Regions from separate parts of the Bacillus sp. DTU_2020_1000418_1_SI_GHA_SEK_038 genome, predicted to be linked through region 1. Evidence: a T-box and tRNA genes for the amino acid it is inferred to sense, from the RefSeq annotation. Region 1 holds a T-box; the other regions hold tRNA genes.
What was found. The T-box of region 1 lies ahead of thrS (threonine--tRNA ligase). A T-box ahead of a tRNA ligase gene usually reads a tRNA of that ligase, here a tRNA-Thr.
Positions count from the first base shown of each region.

Region 2: it has a tRNA-Thr gene. The T-box ahead of thrS (threonine--tRNA ligase) is inferred to sense a tRNA for this amino acid. The anticodon was not compared.
Region 3: it has a tRNA-Thr gene. The T-box ahead of thrS (threonine--tRNA ligase) is inferred to sense a tRNA for this amino acid. The anticodon was not compared.

Region 1 is NZ_CP135435.1:873,207-880,065, forward strand. Features, by position in the region: gene RRV45_RS04410 (hypothetical protein) at 1-390, shown strand, start outside; gene RRV45_RS04415 (DMT family transporter) at 575-1,456, opposite strand; gene RRV45_RS04420 (alpha/beta fold hydrolase) at 1,620-2,516, shown strand; gene RRV45_RS04425 (GNAT family N-acetyltransferase) at 2,795-3,253, shown strand; gene RRV45_RS04430 (fumarylacetoacetate hydrolase family protein) at 3,329-3,955, shown strand; partial or broken gene RRV45_RS22075 (hypothetical protein) at 4,286-4,368, shown strand; T-box leader at 4,519-4,742, shown strand; gene thrS (threonine--tRNA ligase) at 4,790-6,700, shown strand.
Region 2 is NZ_CP135435.1:92,575-99,433, forward strand. Features, by position in the region: rRNA gene RRV45_RS00450 (16S ribosomal RNA) at 1-454, shown strand, start outside; rRNA gene RRV45_RS00455 (23S ribosomal RNA) at 929-3,863, shown strand; rRNA gene rrf (5S ribosomal RNA) at 3,936-4,052, shown strand; tRNA gene RRV45_RS00465 (tRNA-Val) at 4,063-4,138, shown strand; tRNA gene RRV45_RS00470 (tRNA-Thr) at 4,299-4,371, shown strand; tRNA gene RRV45_RS00475 (tRNA-Lys) at 4,391-4,466, shown strand; tRNA gene RRV45_RS00480 (tRNA-Leu) at 4,476-4,557, shown strand; tRNA gene RRV45_RS00485 (tRNA-Gly) at 4,571-4,645, shown strand; tRNA gene RRV45_RS00490 (tRNA-Leu) at 4,653-4,741, shown strand; tRNA gene RRV45_RS00495 (tRNA-Arg) at 4,757-4,833, shown strand; tRNA gene RRV45_RS00500 (tRNA-Pro) at 4,838-4,914, shown strand; tRNA gene RRV45_RS00505 (tRNA-Ala) at 4,923-4,998, shown strand; rRNA gene RRV45_RS00510 (16S ribosomal RNA) at 5,163-6,712, shown strand.
Region 3 is NZ_CP135435.1:168,053-174,911, reverse strand. Features, by position in the region: gene cdaA (diadenylate cyclase CdaA) at 1-578, opposite strand, end outside; gene RRV45_RS00975 (anti-sigma factor) at 745-1,380, opposite strand; gene sigW (RNA polymerase sigma factor SigW) at 1,584-2,147, opposite strand; gene RRV45_RS00965 (aspartyl-phosphate phosphatase Spo0E family protein) at 2,391-2,549, shown strand; gene rocF (arginase) at 2,584-3,480, opposite strand; tRNA gene RRV45_RS00955 (tRNA-Lys) at 3,900-3,972, opposite strand; tRNA gene RRV45_RS00950 (tRNA-Gln) at 4,101-4,175, opposite strand; tRNA gene RRV45_RS00945 (tRNA-Tyr) at 4,253-4,337, opposite strand; tRNA gene RRV45_RS00940 (tRNA-Thr) at 4,349-4,421, opposite strand; tRNA gene RRV45_RS00935 (tRNA-Val) at 4,582-4,657, opposite strand; tRNA gene RRV45_RS00930 (tRNA-Glu) at 4,662-4,736, opposite strand; tRNA gene RRV45_RS00925 (tRNA-Thr) at 4,756-4,828, opposite strand; tRNA gene RRV45_RS00920 (tRNA-Asn) at 4,865-4,939, opposite strand; rRNA gene rrf (5S ribosomal RNA) at 4,956-5,072, opposite strand; rRNA gene RRV45_RS00910 (23S ribosomal RNA) at 5,145-6,859, opposite strand, start outside.

The DNA of each region.
Region 1 (6,859 bases):
GAAGAGAAGCCGCCAAATGCATTTATTAAAATTAATAATGATATGTATGAAACGACATTAGGCACTTATTGTTGGAATGGGAAAGGTGTAAGCACTTGTGTTGATACGGCCGGGCCAATTGAACTTTTAGAAGGTAAAAAGCCAATAAAAGTGAAGCCTGGTGAAAATATTACTTTTGTGATGGATTATACCCCTAAGCCAAACGAATTCTATGTGGTTCAGATACATGGGAATGAGGAAAATTCAATAGAGGTTATCGATAATAGTTTTTCAGCACCAGCACAAAAAGGAGTTTATTATTATTCGTATGGAGTTTGGTGGATGGATGAAAAGGTTGAGCATTTATCGAATGGAGATGCTTTTTATGCTTTTGCTTTAGAAGTAGATTGAAGGTAAGGGGAATAAGAACATCCATTAGGCAAGGGGCGAAAAAGCAATCGATTGCTCGTTACTTTTTTAATTTTCCATTCTTTTTAGTAAAATTTTTATTTCTGTGAACGAAATGATGAAAAATTCACCTCTAATATATGAAAAGCAAAAGAAGGGACATAGCTTGAACGCTGAGAAAATTGCTCTATGCCCCTCTTTTTTCAACCATTACTGTTTGTTTTTCCCTTCTAATAGTGGTGAAGACAATGCTAAAAAGGACAAGAAAGGCGCCAAAAAATTCTTTCCCAGACATAATTTCTTGAATAAATAAATACCCGAACAAGGCCGCAAAAACAGGCTCCAGGGAAAAGATAAGCCCAGTTCTGGCTGCAGATGTATATTTTTGGGCAACGGTTTGGATGATAAATCCCAAGGCACTGCACAAAATGCTAAGTGCAAGGATCGAGATCCATCCTTCTTTAGTGGATGGAAGTACAGGGTTCTCAAAAATGACAGAAAAAAGGAGTCCCCAAAAGCCTGCAACCCCTAGCTGAATAATCCCCAAATTTAAAGTATCCACTTTGGGGGCTGCATGCCCTGTAATAATTATATGAATTGCGTACAAGAATGCACACATCACACATAATAGATCGCCCGGCAAAACATGGAAGGGCAACTGGACGGTAAGAAACGCAATTCCTGTTAAAGCTATTAAAATACTAAGCTTCAAATTAAGATCGATTTTATTTTTGAATACAAAGGTATTCAGAATAGGGACAAAAATGACCGTTAGGCTGACTAAAAAGCCTGCATTGGAAGTAGTTGTTGTCTTTAATCCATATGTGAGCATTGTAAAAATGAGAAACAAGATAGACCCTAAAATGATACTGAACTTCAAAGTTTCCCGATCTACATGCCTCAAGCGACGGTAGAATAGAGCTGCCGCTAGGAGAAACGCCAATCCGAAGCGGAGGGCAATTAAGTTGAATTCAGAAAGGGTATCTAATCCCATCTTCATGAAAAGGTAAGAGGAACCCCAACAAATCGTAACAAAAAACATCATTAAATCCGCCTTAAATGCATTCATCCGGCACCCCTCCCTTTTGTTAATAAAGTATACTAGCCAAACATATACAAGTAAAAGGAAAGTTTCTTGGTTTAAGTATTAGCAAATACAAAGGAATTGACTAATTCCATGGTGTATTTAAGTACCGAATAGTTTTTTTCTAATAAAGGGGGAGGTTAGAGTGATGATCGAAGAAAGAATTCACCTGGAAAATGACATAAAAATTAATGTGAATTATTCAGTAGAAAATAAGGAAAAGCCCACAATACTATTAATTCATTTTAGTGGTGGAACGTCACAAATGTGGAACGGTGTGATCCCCTATCTACAAAATGAATATAGGATAATTGCCCCTGATTTACGGGGCCACGGGAAGTCGGATCGACCTTTGACTGGTTATCATATCGATGATTTTTCTCATGATCTGTTTCTATTATTACATAAGTTGGGGATAAATAAATGTCATGTTGTCGGAAGCTCTTTGGGTGCCGAAGTTGGTCTAAGTTTGGCCGCATCGCATCCGGATATGGTAATGTCATTAGTCAATGAAGGTGCAATTTATAACGAGTTTGGGGAATATGGGCTATTTAATGGAGAAAAAGCTGAAATCGAGGCAGAGAAGGAAAGGCTTTTTCAGCAGTTAAATGAGAGGGAACTCGCTAAATATCAAACGAAAGCTGAGTTCGTTGAGGATCTTAAGGCTCCATTAATTAAAAAGTGGCTTTGGAATGATTATTTCAGGATTTTCTTTGAAAGCTGCGCTGAGGAACAGGCCGATGGAAGCTTTGAGCATTTCTATAAAAATCACGTACGTACAGAATACATTCAAAAATACTGCGATATCCGCTTTGAAGATTATTATAAAAGGGTAAAATGTCCAGTTCTATTCCTGCCAAGTGAAAAAGAATGGGGGAATCCAAAAATTAGATATAGCCTTGACTATTTTTCGAGTTTACTAGATGAATATGAAGTATATAGGATTGAGGGCTCGATACATGCTTATGTTTGGATGCAGCATCCAATCAAAGCTGGAAAAGTAATAAAAGATTTTTTAGAAAAACTTCAAACTAAAATGGAATAATCTACCTCTTAGCGAATGACAAGTGAATCGTTCATGACACTCGACTGATGTTACACTGGAAGAAGATGCCCAGTATTAAATAGGTCATTAGATTGTTCCAACTAAATGGCAAAAATTCAAATAATAATATAGTATAATTAAAAAGTCTAAAGATTCATTTTTGTTAAGGAGGCGGTCATTATGGCTATTATTAAATTATTTAGCACAAACAACAATACGGGGATAACGCCTAATTAACAGGTTGTGTTAGGGTTTCCTCAAGTTCCGAAAGGGGAAAAATGGTGAATACAGACAAAGTGGGAATTGTGGAATTAAACGCGGAGAATTGGTATGAATGCTGTAAGTTAGAGGTATTTAAAGAACAAATCGAATATATTGAGCCAAATGCAATTTCGATAGCCCAGTCGAAGTTTGAACCTACTTTAATACCATATGCCATTTATTTTGAAGAAAAAGTAGTAGGGTTTTTAATGTATAATTCTGTTCAAGAAGAACTAGATGGTTATTGGATATATAGAATTATGGTAGATAAAGAGTACCAGGGCATGGGTATTGCGAAAATTGCAACTGAATTAATGATTTCAGAAATGGCAAAATTGCCAAGTGCGAAAAAAATAGTTGTAGGATATCACCCAGATAATATTGGAGCACATAGATTATATGCAAGTTTGGGATTTGTGGATCATGGTGATCGGTTCGGAAAAGAAATGGCCGTTATTAAATATGTTAATGAATAACAATGGAACAACTAGGTTGTAGAAGTCCCTTTTTTAAAATGTTATTTTGAAATATTAATGAATGGAGAATCTCCAATGCAAACAATCAAAAATGTATATTGTGTGGGAAGAAACTATGAGCTGCATGCGAAAGAATTAAATAATGAAATTCCTGCATTTCCTTTTCTATTCGGAAAGACTACACATGCTGTGGCTTATGCCAATGGTCAGGAAATCGTGTTACCAGCAAACCGTGGCTCCATTCATTTTGAAGTGGAATTAGTCATTCGAATCGGTAAACCTTACGAAAAAGGTGCTTCCGTTGACGACCTTGTAGACAGCATGGCTGTTGGGATTGACTTTACTTTACGCGATGTCCAAAGCGAATTAAAGAAAAAAGGACATCCATGGCTATTAGCAAAGAGCTTCCCTAACTCCGCTATATTAAGCGAATTCATCAAGTTTCCTGGTGTGAACGAATGTAAAAGCAAAGAGTTTTCTCTATTAAAGAATGGAGAAAAGGTTCAGATCGGTAATATAAAGGACATGATTTTTGATATGCAGACATTAATAGACTACACAGCCTTACATTTTGGTCTTGATGAAGGCGATATTCTTTTTACCGGCACTCCTGAAGGGGTTGGACCCATATCGGACGGGGACCAACTTGCACTGTTATGGGGGGAACAAGTTCTTGGAAGTTGTTCAATAAAACTTGGTTAAATTATTTAAAAATGATAGACACACTAACAGGAAAATAGCCTTTCAAAAATTAATTTAAAAAATCCGTTGCTATTTTTTGTAATCTATAATAATATGTATAAAAAATCCATTTGACTACATTCAGCAGAAGTCTTCCACATTAATTTATGGGGGATGAATGCAAAAAGGTATCTAATACAGTCGGCGTTCAACTCCAGCTGAATGAAGCCAAGCCTTCGGCGGATGCCTCTGATTTATTAGAGGAAATTATCGAGCCAGCTCGATAAAAATCTGGGGACAATTTCCCCGAGGTGAAATTGATAATAAGCACTGATAAGGACATGAGCTACTTTTACGGTTTCCAGAGAGGGAAGGCTTGCTGAAATCTTCCTAACGCAGAAAAGTATCTTACCGCCTTTGAGCAGTATTGGGGAAACTAAGTATCCAATGCCGTCTATGCAACGTTACTGCACCAGAGCCATAAGAATCTTTTTTTCTTATGGGAAATTGGGTGGAATCACGGGAATAACGCACTCGTCCCTTGCAATAGGGATGGGTGCGTTTTTTATTTTTACAAATTAATCATTTTTGCGATGAAGAGGACATGAATTATTTTTACGGCTTTCAGAGAGGGAAGGATAGATGCGAACTTCCTAGCTTAGGAAAATAATTTACCGCCTTGAAGCTATATCGGTGAACTTTAGTAGCTGATATCGTCTATGCTGCGTTACAGCACCAGAGCCATAAGTGTTTTTTTCTTATGGGAATTTGGGTGGAACCACGGGTATTTAACGCACTCGTCCCTTGCGATAGGGATGAGTGCGTTTTTTTATTTTAAAAAAGGAGCGAATCAATATGAGTATTAAAGTTCAGTTCCAGGATGGACAAATGAAGGAATTTTCAAATGGCATCACTGTGGGAGAAATTGCGGAGTCCATTAGTACAAGTTTGAGAAAAAATGCGGTTGCTGGGAGGGTAGACGGACAGCTGGTAGATTTATGCCACAAGTTAGAACAGGATGCTGAACTCTCTGTTTTAACTCTTGATTCGGAAGAAGGACTTCAAATTTTAAGACATTCCTCGGCACATGTGCTGGCTCAAGCCGTTCAAAGAATATATGGAAAAGTGAAATTAGGGATAGGGCCTGTAATTGAAGATGGATTTTACTATGACTTGAAATTGGAACACAGTTTGACTTCAGATGATTTACTTGAAATCGAAAAAGAGATGGAAAAAATCATAAACGAGGATCTAGAAATTAAAAGAATGGAGGTTTTCTATGAAGAGGCTGAAAAGCTTTTTAAGGATAAAGGAGAGCCATTCAAGCTAGAAATATTAAAGGGCATTCCGAAAGGGGAAAAGATCACTTTATATCAGCAAGGAGAGTTTATTGATCTGTGCCGAGGCCCACATCTTCCGTCTACTGGCTTGATAAAGGCATTTAAATTAACTCGTGTATCGGGTGCGTATTGGCGAGGCAACAGTCAAAACGAGGTTCTCCAAAGAGTTTATGGTGTTGCCTTTAAAAAGAAGAAGGATTTAGATAAGTATTTACATTTCTTAGAAGAAGCGGGCAAACGAGATCATCGTAAGCTAGGAAAACAATTGGAGCTATTCATGTTTTCAGAGGAAGCACCGGGAATGCCATTTTATTTGCCAAAAGGGCAGATTATTAGAAATGAATTAGAAAATTTTTCACGTGAGCTTCAAAGCAAGGCTTACTATGATGAGGTTCGTACTCCTCTTATGATGAATCAACAGCTTTGGGAGAAATCGGGACACTGGGATCATTACCATGAGAATATGTATTTTTCCGAAGTCGATCAAACTAAGTTTGCGATGAAGCCAATGAACTGTCCGGGGCATATGCTCATATTTAAAAACAGTCTTTACTCTTATCGTGATTTGCCAATTCGGTTGGCAGAGTTTGGGCAAGTTCACCGTCATGAGTTCAGTGGTGCTTTAAATGGAATGCTTCGGGTGCGCACTTTTTGTCAGGATGATGCTCATATTTTTGTTCGTGAGGATCAGATTGAAAGTGAGATTAAGGAGGTATTTGAATTAGTTGACCAAGTCTATCGCACATTTGGCTTTGAGTATTCAGTAGAGCTTTCGACTCGCCCTGAAAATTCAATGGGTGATGACAGTCTTTGGGAAATTTCTGAACGAGCATTAATAAATGTACTTGTGGATTTAGGGATCCACTATCACTTAAACGAAGGCGATGGTGCCTTTTATGGGCCAAAAATTGATTTTCACATAAAAGATGCCTTAAAACGAAGCCATCAATGTGCAACAATTCAGCTTGATTTTCAAATGCCGGAGAAATTTGACTTGAGCTATATCAATGAACAAAATGAAAAGGTTCGCCCAGTCGTAATTCATCGTGCTATTTATGGATCCATCGACCGTTTCTTTGGGATTTTAATCGAACATTTTGCGGGGGCTTTCCCAGTTTGGCTAGCGCCGACACAAGTTCAAATTATCCCTGTTTCACATGTTCACCTAGACTATTGTTTAGAAATTCAGGAACAGCTGCGGAAATCTGGAGTCAGAGTGGGAATTGATAATCGTGAAGAAAAGCTAGGATACAAAATCAGAGAGGCACAGATGCAGAAAATCCCGTATATGCTGGTGCTGGGGGATAAGGAAGCAAACGATGCTGACGTAAATGTCAGGAGGTATGGGGATCAGCAATCCGAAAGTGTTTCTTTTGCGGATTTTAAAGAGAGTATTGTAAAGCAAATAAAGGAGCGCAGTTTATAATAGTGGAACATATTGTTAGTTTGGCGAAATAAGGCCGTTCCTTTAGCCTTATTTCGCTATCAGTTTTTGAATAAGCATATGGTAAAATTAATTGGGAATATTGAAAGTTTTGATGGCGCGTGTTTTAGCAGTGGAATCCGGAAAACACTGACTATGAAC
Region 2 (6,859 bases), 780 kb from region 1:
GGTTAAGTCCCGCAACGAGCGCAACCCTTGATCTTAGTTGCCAGCATTCAGTTGGGCACTCTAAGGTGACTGCCGGTGACAAACCGGAGGAAGGTGGGGATGACGTCAAATCATCATGCCCCTTATGACCTGGGCTACACACGTGCTACAATGGATGGTACAAAGGGCTGCAAGACCGCGAGGTTTAGCCAATCCCATAAAACCATTCTCAGTTCGGATTGCAGGCTGCAACTCGCCTGCATGAAGCCGGAATCGCTAGTAATCGCGGATCAGCATGCCGCGGTGAATACGTTCCCGGGCCTTGTACACACCGCCCGTCACACCACGAGAGTTTGTAACACCCGAAGTCGGTGGGGTAACCTTTTGGAGCCAGCCGCCTAAGGTGGGACAGATGATTGGGGTGAAGTCGTAACAAGGTAGCCGTATCGGAAGGTGCGGCTGGATCACCTCCTTTCTAAGGAAGATTTGAAGTACTTGATACTTCAATAAAAGACGTTACTTGTTCGTTCAGTTTTGAGGGAATTATCATCATTTTTAAAATGATTTTAATTTCTCAATATTTGCTCCTGCGCCGCAGAAGATTCGAGGATGTATTCCTCAGCTCGTCGCAAGGCAGCATGAAGAGTCGCTACGATGTAGAATCACGATGTGATTGAAATCAGTGGCCTTGTTCCTTGAAAACTAGATAATGATTTGAAGAAGCAATAACCGAGTAATCGCCATTTTAGTATTTCTCTCTATTTAATATAGAGTTAAAAACAACCAATCACGAGATATAGAAATTAATCTATTCACAAATCGTGAGGGAAATGAGAAGCAAGCAGATCAAGGAAGCGACCGAGCGAGCACCGGAACGTACGCAGTTGATACGTGAGGAGCACAGCGAGAGAGCTGACGCAGAGATGCGCCGCTTATCATTTGCCGAACAGGTTAAGTTAATAAGGGCGCACGGTGAATGCCTTGGCACTAGGAGCCGATGAAGGACGGGACTAACACCGATATGCTTCGGGGAGCTGTAAGTAAGCTTTGATCCGGAGATTTCCGAATGGGGGAACCCACTGTTCGTAATGGAACAGTATCTTTACCTGAATACATAGGGTATTGAAGGCAGACCCGGGGAACTGAAACATCTAAGTACCCGGAGGAAGAGAAAGCAAACGCGATTCCCTGAGTAGCGGCGAGCGAAACGGGATTAGCCCAAACCAAGAGGCTTGCCTCTTGGGGTTGTAGGACACTCTATACGGAGTTACAAAGGAACGAGGTAAATGAACAGGTCTGGAAAGGCCGGCCAGAGAAGGTAAAAGCCCTGTAGTTGAAACTTCGTTCCCTCCAGAGTGGATCCTGAGTACGGCGGGACACGTGAAATCCCGTCGGAAGCAGGGAGGACCATCTCCCAAGGCTAAATACTCCCTAGTGACCGATAGTGAACCAGTACCGTGAGGGAAAGGTGAAAAGCACCCCGGAAGGGGAGTGAAATAGTTCCTGAAACCGTGTGCCTACAAGTAGTCAGAGCCCTTTAACGGGTGATGGCGTGCCTTTTGTAGAATGAACCGGCGAGTTACGATTACATGCAAGGTTAAGTTGAATAGACGGAGCCGCAGCGAAAGCGAGTCTGAATAGGGCGTATGAGTATGTGGTCGTAGACCCGAAACCAGGTGACCTACCCATGTCCAGGTTGAAGTCCAGGTAACACTGGATGGAGGACCGAACCCACGCACGTTGAAAAGTGCGGGGATGAGGTGTGGGTAGCGGAGAAATTCCAATCGAACTTGGAGATAGCTGGTTCTCTCCGAAATAGCTTTAGGGCTAGCCTCATGTTGTTAGAATCTTGGAGGTAGAGCACTGTTTGGACTAGGGGCCCTCATCGGGTTACCGAATTCAGACAAACTCCGAATGCCAAAGATTTATCCATGGGAGTCAGACTGCGAGTGATAAGATCCGTAGTCAAGAGGGAAACAGCCCAGACCACCAGTTAAGGTCCCAAAGTATACGTTAAGTGGAAAAGGATGTGGAGTTGCTTAGACAACCAGGATGTTGGCTTAGAAGCAGCCACCATTTAAAGAGTGCGTAATAGCTCACTGGTCGAGTGACTCTGCGCCGAAAATGTACCGGGGCTAAACGTATCACCGAAGCTGTGGATGGACATCTGCGATGTCCGTGGTAGGAGAGCGTTCTAAGGGCGTTGAAGCTAGACCGTAAGGACTGGTGGAGCGCTTAGAAGTGAGAATGCCGGTATGAGTAGCGAAAGATGGGTGAGAATCCCATCCACCGAATGCCTAAGGTTTCCTGAGGAAGGCTCGTCCGCTCAGGGTTAGTCGGGACCTAAGCCGAGGCTGAAAAGCGTAGGCGATGGACAACAGGTTGATATTCCTGTACCACCTCTTTACCGTTTGAGCAATGGGGGGACGCAGGAGGATAGGGTAAGCGCGCTGCTGGAATAGCGCGTCTAAGCAGTTAGAGTGCAAGCGAGGCAAATCCCGCTTGCGTTAAGCTTGAGCTGTGATAGCGAGGGAAATATAGTACCGAAGTTCCTGAATCCACACTGCCAAGAAAAGCCTCTAGCGAGGGAAAAGGTGCCCGTACCGCAAACCGACACAGGTAGGCGAGGAGAGAATCCTAAGGTGAGCGAGAGAACTCTCGTTAAGGAACTCGGCAAAATCACCCCGTAACTTAGGGAGAAGGGGTGCTCATTTGGGTGAATAGCCCGGATGAGCCGCAGTGAATAGGCCCAGGCGACTGTTTAGCAAAAACACAGGTCTCTGCGAAGCCGCAAGGCGAAGTATAGGGGCTGACGCCTGCCCGGTGCTGGAAGGTTAAGAGGAGGGGTTAGCGCAAGCGAAGCTCTGAATTGAAGCCCCAGTAAACGGCGGCCGTAACTATAACGGTCCTAAGGTAGCGAAATTCCTTGTCAGGTAAGTTCTGACCCGCACGAAAGGCGTAACGATCTGGGCACTGTCTCAACGAGAGACTCGGTGAAATTATAGTACCTGTGAAGATGCAGGTTACCCGCGACAGGACGGAAAGACCCCGTGGAGCTTTACTGTAGCCTGATATTGAATTTCGGTACAGCTTGTACAGGATAGGTAGGAGCCTTGGAAGCCGGAGCGCCAGCTTCGGTGGAGGCATTGGTGGGATACTACCCTGGCTGTATTGAAATTCTAACCCGCGCCCCTGATCGGGGCGGGAGACAGTGTCAGGTGGGCAGTTTGACTGGGGCGGTCGCCTCCTAAAGAGTAACGGAGGCGCCCAAAGGTTCCCTCAGAATGGTTGGAAATCATTCGAAGAGTGTAAAGGCATAAGGGAGCTTGACTGCGAGACCTACAAGTCGAGCAGGGACGAAAGTCGGGCTTAGTGATCCGGTGGTTCCGCATGGAAGGGCCATCGCTCAACGGATAAAAGCTACCCCGGGGATAACAGGCTTATCTCCCCCAAGAGTCCACATCGACGGGGAGGTTTGGCACCTCGATGTCGGCTCATCGCATCCTGGGGCTGTAGTCGGTCCCAAGGGTTGGGCTGTTCGCCCATTAAAGCGGTACGCGAGCTGGGTTCAGAACGTCGTGAGACAGTTCGGTCCCTATCCGTCGTGGGCGCAGGAAATTTGAGAGGAGCTGTCCTTAGTACGAGAGGACCGGGATGGACGCACCGCTGGTGTACCAGTTGTCTTGCCAAAGGCATAGCTGGGTAGCTATGTGCGGACGGGATAAGTGCTGAAAGCATCTAAGCATGAAGCCCCCCTCGAGATGAGATTTCCCATAGCGTCAAGCTAGTAAGACCCCTGAAAGATGATCAGGTTGATAGGTTTGAGGTGGAAGCGTGGCGACACGTGGAGCTGACAAATACTAATCGGTCGAGGACTTAACCACATTTAGTATGATTACTCGAATAACTTCTTCAGCATTATCTAGTTTTGAGGGAACAAACCTCAATAAAATAGGTCTAGTGGCGATAGCGAAAAGGTCACACCCGTTCCCATCCCGAACACGGAAGTTAAGCTTTTCAGCGCCGATGGTAGTTAGGGGCTGTCCCCTTGTGAGAGTAGGACGCCGCTAGGCTTTAATAAATGGAGGATTAGCTCAGCTGGGAGAGCATCTGCCTTACAAGCAGAGGGTCGGCGGTTCGATCCCGTCATCCTCCACCATGATTATGCCGGCCTAGCTCAATTGGTAGAGGATTTTAAAAGCTTGCAACAACGAAGCTTTACCCCTCGAATGGCAAACTTTTAAAATCTGCGGCAAAGACCGCAGGGCTTTGGAGCACATTTATTAGCAGTAACTAAATTAGAGCTAAATATTATATATGCCGGCCTAGCTCAATTGGTAGAGCAACTGACTTGTAATCAGTAGGTTGGGGGTTCGAGTCCTCTGGCCGGCACTGTTTTTGAAACTTATACGAGCCATTAGCTCAGTCGGTAGAGCATCTGACTTTTAATCAGAGGGTCGAAGGTTCGAGTCCTTCATGGCTCACCATTTATATATGCGGGTGTGGCGGAATTGGCAGACGCACCAGACTTAGGATCTGGCGCCGCGAGGCGTGGGGGTTCGACTCCCTTCACCCGCATTCATAAAGATAAGCGGAAGTAGTTCAGTGGTAGAACACCACCTTGCCAAGGTGGGGGTCGCGGGTTCGAATCCCGTCTTCCGCTCCAAAAAAATGCCGGGGTGGCGGAACTGGCAGACGCACAGGACTTAAAATCCTGCGGTAGGTGACTACCGTACCGGTTCGATTCCGGTCCTCGGCACCATTTAAATTAAAGAATGCGCCCGTAGCTCAATTGGATAGAGCGTCTGACTACGGATCAGAAGGTTATGGGTTCGACTCCTTTCGGGCGCGCCATTTTCGGGAAGTAGCTCAGCTTGGTAGAGCACTTGGTTTGGGACCAAGGGGTCGCAGGTTCGAATCCTGTCTTCCCGACCATTATTTTTGGGGCCTTAGCTCAGCTGGGAGAGCGCCTGCCTTGCACGCAGGAGGTCAGCGGTTCGATCCCGCTAGGCTCCACCAAAAAGATTCAAAAAAGTTATTGACACCGTTTAAAAAACGTAGTATTATTGAAAAGTCGCCTTAAGCGACAAGATAGTTCTTTGAAAACTGAACGAACAAAAACGTCAACGTTTAACTTTTAGTCTTTTTTTAAAAAGACATTTATGAGCTAATCAACTCACAATTTATTGGAGAGTTTGATCCTGGCTCAGGACGAACGCTGGCGGCGTGCCTAATACATGCAAGTCGAGCGAACTTGCGGGAGCTTGCTCCCAAAAGTTAGCGGCGGACGGGTGAGTAACACGTGGGCAACCTGCCTGTAAGACTGGGATAACTTCGGGAAACCGGAGCTAATACCGGATAATTCTTTTCTACTCATGTAGGAAAGCTGAAAGATGGCTTCGGCTATCACTTACAGATGGGCCCGCGGCGCATTAGCTAGTTGGTGAGGTAATGGCTCACCAAGGCAACGATGCGTAGCCGACCTGAGAGGGTGATCGGCCACACTGGGACTGAGACACGGCCCAGACTCCTACGGGAGGCAGCAGTAGGGAATCTTCCGCAATGGACGAAAGTCTGACGGAGCAACGCCGCGTGAGTGATGAAGGTTTTCGGATCGTAAAACTCTGTTGTTAGGGAAGAACAAGTACCGGAGTAACTGCCGGTACCTTGACGGTACCTAACCAGAAAGCCACGGCTAACTACGTGCCAGCAGCCGCGGTAATACGTAGGTGGCAAGCGTTGTCCGGAATTATTGGGCGTAAAGCGCGCGCAGGCGGTCCTTTAAGTCTGATGTGAAAGCCCACGGCTCAACCGTGGAGGGTCATTGGAAACTGGGGGACTTGAGTGCAGAAGAGGAGAGTGGAATTCCACGTGTAGCGGTGAAATGCGTAGAGATGTGGAGGAACACCAGTGGCGAAGGCGACTCTCTGGTCTGTAACTGACGCTGAGGCGCGAAAGCGTGGGGAGCGAACAGGATTAGATACCCTGGTAGTCCACGCCGTAAACGATGAGTGCTAAGTGTTAGAGGGTTTCCGCCCTTTAGTGCTGCAGCAAACGCATTAAGCACTCCGCCTGGGGAGTACGGCCGCAAGGCTGAAACTCAAAGGAATTGACGGGGGCCCGCACAAGCGGTGGAGCATGTGGTTTAATTCGAAGCAACGCGAAGAACCTTACCAGGTCTTGACATCCTCTGACAATCCTAGAGATAGGACTTTCCCCTTCGGGGGACAGAGTGACAGGTGGTGCATGGTTGTCGTCAGCTCGTGTCGTGAGATGTTGGGTTAAGTCCCGCAACGAGCGCAACCCTTGATCTTAGTTGCCAGCATTCAGTTGGGCACTCTAAGGTGACTGCCGGTGACAAACCGGAGGAAGGTGGGGATGACGTCAAATCATCATGCCCCTTATGACCTGGGCTACACACGTGCTACAATGGATGGTACAAAGGGCTGCAAGACCGCGAGGTTTAGCCAATCCCATAAAACCATTCTCAGTTCGGATTGCAGGCTGCAACTCGCCTGCATGAAGCCGGAATCGCTAGTAATCGCGGATCAGCATGCCGCGGTGAATACGTTCCCGGGCCTTGTACACACCGCCCGTCACACCACGAGAGTTTGTAACACCCGAAGTCGGTGGGGTAACCTTTTGGAGCCAGCCGCCTAAGGTGGGACAGATGATTGGGGTGAAGTCGTAACAAGGTAGCCGTATCGGAAGGTGCGGCTGGATCACCTCCTTTCTAAGGAAGATTTGAAGTACTTGATACTTCAATAAAAGACGTTACTTGTTCGTTCAGTTTTGAGGGAATTATCTCTCAAAACACTATGTAAATTAGTGTTTTTTGTTCCTTGAAAACTAGATAATGATTATGAAGAAGCAATAACCG
Region 3 (6,859 bases), 710 kb from region 1:
CTTTCTGACAATGGGAGATAGCATGCAGCGGCAGCCACCTGATTTTTTTGTAAAATAACAGCCCCATCATGCAATGGTGTATTGGGGATAAAAATATTGATCAGTAATTCAGACGAAATTTTCGATTCTAGCTGAATGCCTGTTTCGATATAATCGCCCATTCCGGTTTCCCGTTCTATGGATATTAAAGCACCTATCCGGCGCTTTGCCATATAATCGACAGCCTTCACAATCGACTCTACCAATTTCTCCTGATCTTCCGATTCCTGATTACCCGTTCGAGAAAAGAATCGTCCCCGCCCTAGTTGTTCAAGGGCTCTTCTTAACTCCGGCTGGAAAATGATCGCAATCACTACAAATCCCCAAGTAAGTACTTGCTGCATCATCCACCCAAGTGTCTGGAGGTGGAAATTATCACTGATCACTTTTACAAGAAGAATAACGAAGATTCCTTTTACCAATTGAACGGCTTTCGTCCCTTTGACAATGACAATCAGTTTATAGATGACATACCAAACGAGGAGAATGTCAACAGTATTAGCTAATAATTTCAGTATAGAGAAATCTGAAAACGACATTATCCTTCCTCCAAATCTATATTAAAAGCCTTATTTATTCATTAACGTAGCTTTCATATTATACCATAAAGCAAGCAATACCACCCGTACTGCACACTGTTTACTTTCAAGATAAAACAACGGAATCCTGCCTAAAAGCAAGATTCCGTTTTGAAATTATCATTTGTTATTGAACCGTCTCAGGTTCGCTGCCTTCAAAGATGCTTACTACCTCTTTAGCTGTTTTCTTGATATGATACCACATCCAGTCAAAAACAGCATTCACCTCTTTTATTTCTCCAGTGACTTTCCCAGCCGATGCCAAATATTTCTCTCCGTTAATAACGGTCACATTTCCTTCAACTTGTCCTTCTATTTTTAATTTGCCATTTTTAACGATGACGTCACCCTTGACTACTTCTCCTTCAGGCACAATGACTGTGTCATTTTGTACAACAAGATTGGGCTGTCTCGACACAGAAAATTGATGATCCTGTTCCCATGAGGATATGATGCTTCCCATCATGAGTACGAGGAATAGAGACGCAGCTGTTACTAATGGATGCTGTCTAATCCATCGCTGGAAGCCGACCTTTCGCTTCTCCTTAGGCAATTTGGCCATCACATTTGCGGTAAAATCGGATGGCGCTTGTATATGTGAAGTGCTTCTGACTAGTGCAATGGTCTTACGTAATTCATGGAAATGCGTCTGGCAGTCCTTACAGCTTTGCAAGTGTTCTCTTAGCTCTGCTTCATGTTCGGCTGAGATCTCTTCATCTAAATATTCATGCATATAAAGAATCACTTCTGATGGACACTTCAAAGTTCTCACCCTCTTCATAATCAAATTCGCCCTGGCGTATTTGCACCCAGATTTACCTGAGCTAGCTCGATAAACTCCTTTAAAAAATTGAAAGGCTCGCCGGAGGCTTAACTTTATTCAGCCAGGGTTTGAACCCCTGCTGAATTGGATACTCATTTGCATCAAATTCACCACCTAAAGAGGTGGAAGATTACTGAATAAAGTTATACGTATCGTAATTGGGTTCTTAATGCTTCTCTTCCCCGATGAATTCGTGTTTTAACCGTACCTAATGGCAAATCCAATATCTTGCTTATTTCATTTAAGGAAAGCTCTTCAATATATTTAAGAACAATCACTGTACGGTATTTTTCTGGGAGCTTGGATATTTCCCTTTGAATCGTCTCTTGCAGCTCTAGACTTTCGAGGTCCTCCTCAGGAAGACTCGTATCAGAGGCGATTTGTGAATACATCGTTAACCCGTCAGTCCCTGCAACCTCTGCATCTAAATAATAATCGGGTTTCTTCTTTCGAATCCGATCAATGCATAGGTTCGTGGCAATTCGATAAAGCCATGAAGAGAATTTCAAATTTATATTAAAACTATGAATGTTCACGTAAGCTCTTAAAAAAGCCTCCTGTGCGATGTCCTCTGCTTCATGTCTATTTCCCAGCATTCTGTAGCAAATCATATAAACCTTTTCTTTATAGATTTCTACTATTTCTGCGTAGGCATCCTGATCCCCTTTTAATACCTGCTTAATCCTTTTCTTTACGATTGTCTCCATTTTTCTTTTACCTCCGCTCTAGTGCGGCTAATCGATATTACGATCGATAGCGGAAAAGGTTTCATTTTTTTTAAAAAATACTAACCATATCTATATTAACAAATTTTTACTGCTGTGGTTTAATAATTTTATTTTACGGGGATTATAGTAAGAAAAGTTGCCAAAAGGTGTACATGCTTAGGCATTTCTATTATTTAACAGATAATCCTAAGCTCCCAATAAGCAAAAAAGGGGTGGTCTCATGTGTGTGAATGTAAACTATTAAAGGATATAGAAGATTGCAGGAGAGAAATGATTAATTTAGCATCCTCCTCACCTCTGTCTAGCCAACGAGTAGTAGACATGAGCACAGAATTAGATAGGCTGCTCAATTTATACTACACCCAGATTAAAAATAATTAGGCAGGGCTATTTTGAGCCACTGCCTGTTTCTCTATTATAGAAGCTTTTCGCCAAATAATGAACCCATTAATGCAACAGCAACTGATGCTGTTTTATTTTTTTCATCTAAGATAGGATTTACTTCCACAAATTCAGCTGAGGTTATTAATCGGGCTTCGGCTAGCATCTCCATAGCTAAGTGACTTTCCCGATAGCTAATACCGCCAATAACCGGAGTTCCTACTCCTGGTGCATCATGGGGATCTAAGCCATCCAAATCAAGAGACAGATGGACCCCATCCGTTTTTCCCTTCAAATAGCTAATCGTTTCTTCCATAACCTTCGTCATTCCCAAACGGTCGATTTCATGCATCGTGTACACTTTAATACCCAGCTTTTTTATTAGTTCCCTTTCGCCCTCATCTAAAGCACGAGCTCCGATTATAACAATATTCTCAGGCCTTACTTTCGGAGCATAGCCACCCACATTGGTAAGCAATGGATGACCCATGCCTAAACTAACAGCAAGCGGCATCCCATGGATATTTCCTGAAGGGGAAGTCTCGGCCGTATTTAAATCCCCGTGAGCATCATACCAAATAACGCCTAAATTTTTATAATGCTTTGCGACCCCAGCCAACGTGCCAATCGCAATACTATGATCTCCTCCAAGCACAAGTGGAAATGCTTGATCCTCAATGGCTTGATCCACCTCTTTAGCGAGCAATTCCGTTTTTTCCGCAATTAAATTTAAATTACGCAGGTTGGAGACCGGATCCACCTCTACTTCTGGTCTGCCTATGGCAATATCCCCCTTGTCATGAACTTCATCAAACAATGCTTTTAATCGTTCATTCACACCTGCATATCGAATGGCACTTGGCCCCATATCTACTCCACGTCTCGCTTGACCCAAATCCATAGGCATCCCAATAATCGCCAACTTTTTCATAAAAAAGCCCTCCCCTTAAGCCAATAATTCATTTTCTACTTTTATTTTAACCCCATTCAAGGAAATGACTCAACTCGACAAAAGTCTGTATATATATGCGGAATTAACCTAATTTTTTTACTTTTTGGACCGTTTATATTCAGCAGCATGCTTTGTTGTGGTTTTAGGAGTGGTTCTTTAGAGGAAGGGGGGCATCATAAACACTTTATGAGGGGCTTTCTCTCTGTTTTTCTGGTCGGACGGGAATCAGAACCTCTTTTTGGTGACCGGTCCACCTACTTTTTAGGCTGGATAGGCATCATTACCTTTTCTTGATTGCCCGGCACCTTTAATATTTCGGATAAAAAGGGTTCATCAAAAAAAATGAAAGAAGACCTTTAGGAATTATCTTCCTAAAGGTCTTCTTTCATTTACTTAAGTGAGCCATGAAGGACTCGAACCTTCGACCCTCTGATTAAAAGTCAGATGCTCTACCGACTGAGCTAATGGCTCGTAATGTAATGTTGTTTCTTGAATTTTGATTGTAGTCGGAAATTGCTTCAAAGTCCTTCGGTCTTTGTCGCAAGTTTTTTTAAAAACTATTCAACGATGTAAAGCTTCATAGCTGTTTTTAAAAAAACTGGCTGGGCTAGCTGGATTCGAACCAACGCATGTCGCAGTCAAAGTGCGATGCCTTACCGCTTGGCTATAGCCCATTGTAAACTACATAATTTACAAAATAAAAAGGACTAGTTATAACATGTCCATTTTTAATATTTTTATTAAAAATAAATGGTGGTGGGGGACGGATTCGAACCGCCGAACCCAAAGGGAGCGGATTTACAGTCCGCCGCGTTTAGCCACTTCGCTACCCCACCAAATTATAAGATGCCGGCCAGAGGACTCGAACCCCCAACCTACTGATTACAAGTCAGTTGCTCTACCAATTGAGCTAGGCCGGCATAATTAAATAATCATTTCTAATTTAGTTGCTGCTGATAACTGTGATCCAAAGCCCTATGGTCTTTGTCGCAGATTTTAAAAGTTTGCCATTCGAGGTAAAAAAGCTTCGTTGCTGTAAGCTTTTATAATCCTCTACCAATTGAGATAGGCCGGCATATATGGTGGAGGATGACGGGATCGAACCGCCGACCCTCTGCTTGTAAGGCAGATGCTCTCCCAGCTGAGCTAATCCTCCGAAATGGTGACCCATACGGGATTCGAACCCGTGTTACCGCCGTGAAAGGGCGGTGTCTTAACCGCTTGACCAATGGGCCATATAATATTATTAAGGTAAGCTTCCAAGCGGGTTCGAACCGCTGACCTCTTCCTTACCATGGAAGTGCTCTACCTGCTGAGCTATGGAAGCATCACAACTACCTGCTCATTTAAATCATCAAAAAAATGGCTCCGCAGGTAGGATTCGAACCTACGACCGTTCGGTTAACAGCCGAATGCTCTACCACTGAGCTACTGCGGAATAGTAAAAAATTAAGGCCTAGCGACGTCCTACTCTCACAAGGGGACAGCCCCTAACTACCATCGGCGCTGAAAAGCTTAACTTCCGTGTTCGGGATGGGAACGGGTGTGACCTTTTCGCTATCGCCACTAGACCTATTTTATTGAGGTTTGTTCCCTCAAAACTAGATAATGCTGAAGAAGTTATTCGAGTAATCATACTAAATGTGGTTAAGTCCTCGACCGATTAGTATTTGTCAGCTCCACGTGTCGCCACGCTTCCACCTCAAACCTATCAACCTGATCATCTTTCAGGGGTCTTACTAGCTTGACGCTATGGGAAATCTCATCTCGAGGGGGGCTTCATGCTTAGATGCTTTCAGCACTTATCCCGTCCGCACATAGCTACCCAGCTATGCCTTTGGCAAGACAACTGGTACACCAGCGGTGCGTCCATCCCGGTCCTCTCGTACTAAGGACAGCTCCTCTCAAATTTCCTGCGCCCACGACGGATAGGGACCGAACTGTCTCACGACGTTCTGAACCCAGCTCGCGTACCGCTTTAATGGGCGAACAGCCCAACCCTTGGGACCGACTACAGCCCCAGGATGCGATGAGCCGACATCGAGGTGCCAAACCTCCCCGTCGATGTGGACTCTTGGGGGAGATAAGCCTGTTATCCCCGGGGTAGCTTTTATCCGTTGAGCGATGGCCCTTCCATGCGGAACCACCGGATCACTAAGCCCGACTTTCGTCCCTGCTCGACTTGTAGGTCTCGCAGTCAAGCTCCCTTATGCCTTTACACTCTTCGAATGATTTCCAACCATTCTGAGGGAACCTTTGGGCGCCTCCGTTACTCTTTAGGAGGCGACCGCCCCAGTCAAACTGCCCACCTGACACTGTCTCCCGCCCCGATCAGGGGCGCGGGTTAGAATTTCAATACAGCCAGGGTAGTATCCCACCAATGCCTCCACCGAAGCTGGCGCTCCGGCTTCCAAGGCTCCTACCTATCCTGTACAAGCTGTACCGAAATTCAATATCAGGCTACAGTAAAGCTCCACGGGGTCTTTCCGTCCTGTCGCGGGTAACCTGCATCTTCACAGGTACTATAATTTCACCGAGTCTCTCGTTGAGACAGTGCCCAGATCGTTACGCCTTTCGTGCGGGTCAGAACTTACCTGACAAGGAATTTCGCTACCTTAGGACCGTTATAGTTACGGCCGCCGTTTACTGGGGCTTCAATTCAGAGCTTCGCTTGCGCTAACCCCTCCTCTTAACCTTCCAGCACCGGGCAGGCGTCAGCCCCTATACTTCGCCTTGCGGCTTCGCAGAGACCTGTGTTTTTGCTAAACAGTCGCCTGGGCCTATTCACTGCGGCTCATCCGGGCTATTCACCCAAATGAGCACCCCTTCTCCCTAAGTTACGGGGTGATTTTGCCGAGTTCCTTAACGAGAGTTCTCTCGCTCACCTTAGGATTCTCTCCTCGCCTACCTGTGTCGGTTTGCGGTACGGGCACCTTTTCCCTCGCTAGAGGCTTTTCTTGGCAGTGTGGATTCAGGAACTTCGGTACTATATTTCCCTCGCTATCACAGCTCAAGCTTAACGCAAGCGGGATTTGCCTCGCTTGCACTCTAACTGCTTAGACGCGCTATTCCAGCAGCGCGCTTACCCTATCCTCCTGCGTCCCCCCATTGCTCAAACGGTAAAGAGGTGGTACAGGAATATCAACCTGTTGTCCATCGCCTACGCTTTTCAGCCTCGGCTTAGGTCCCGACTAACCCTGAGCGGACGAGCCTTCCTCAGGAAACCTTAGGCATTCGGTGGATGGGATTCTCACCCATCTTTCGCTACTCATACCGGCATTCTCACTTCTAAGCGCTCCACCAGTCCTTACGGTCTAGCTTCAACGCCCTTAGAACGCTCTCCTACCACGGACATCGC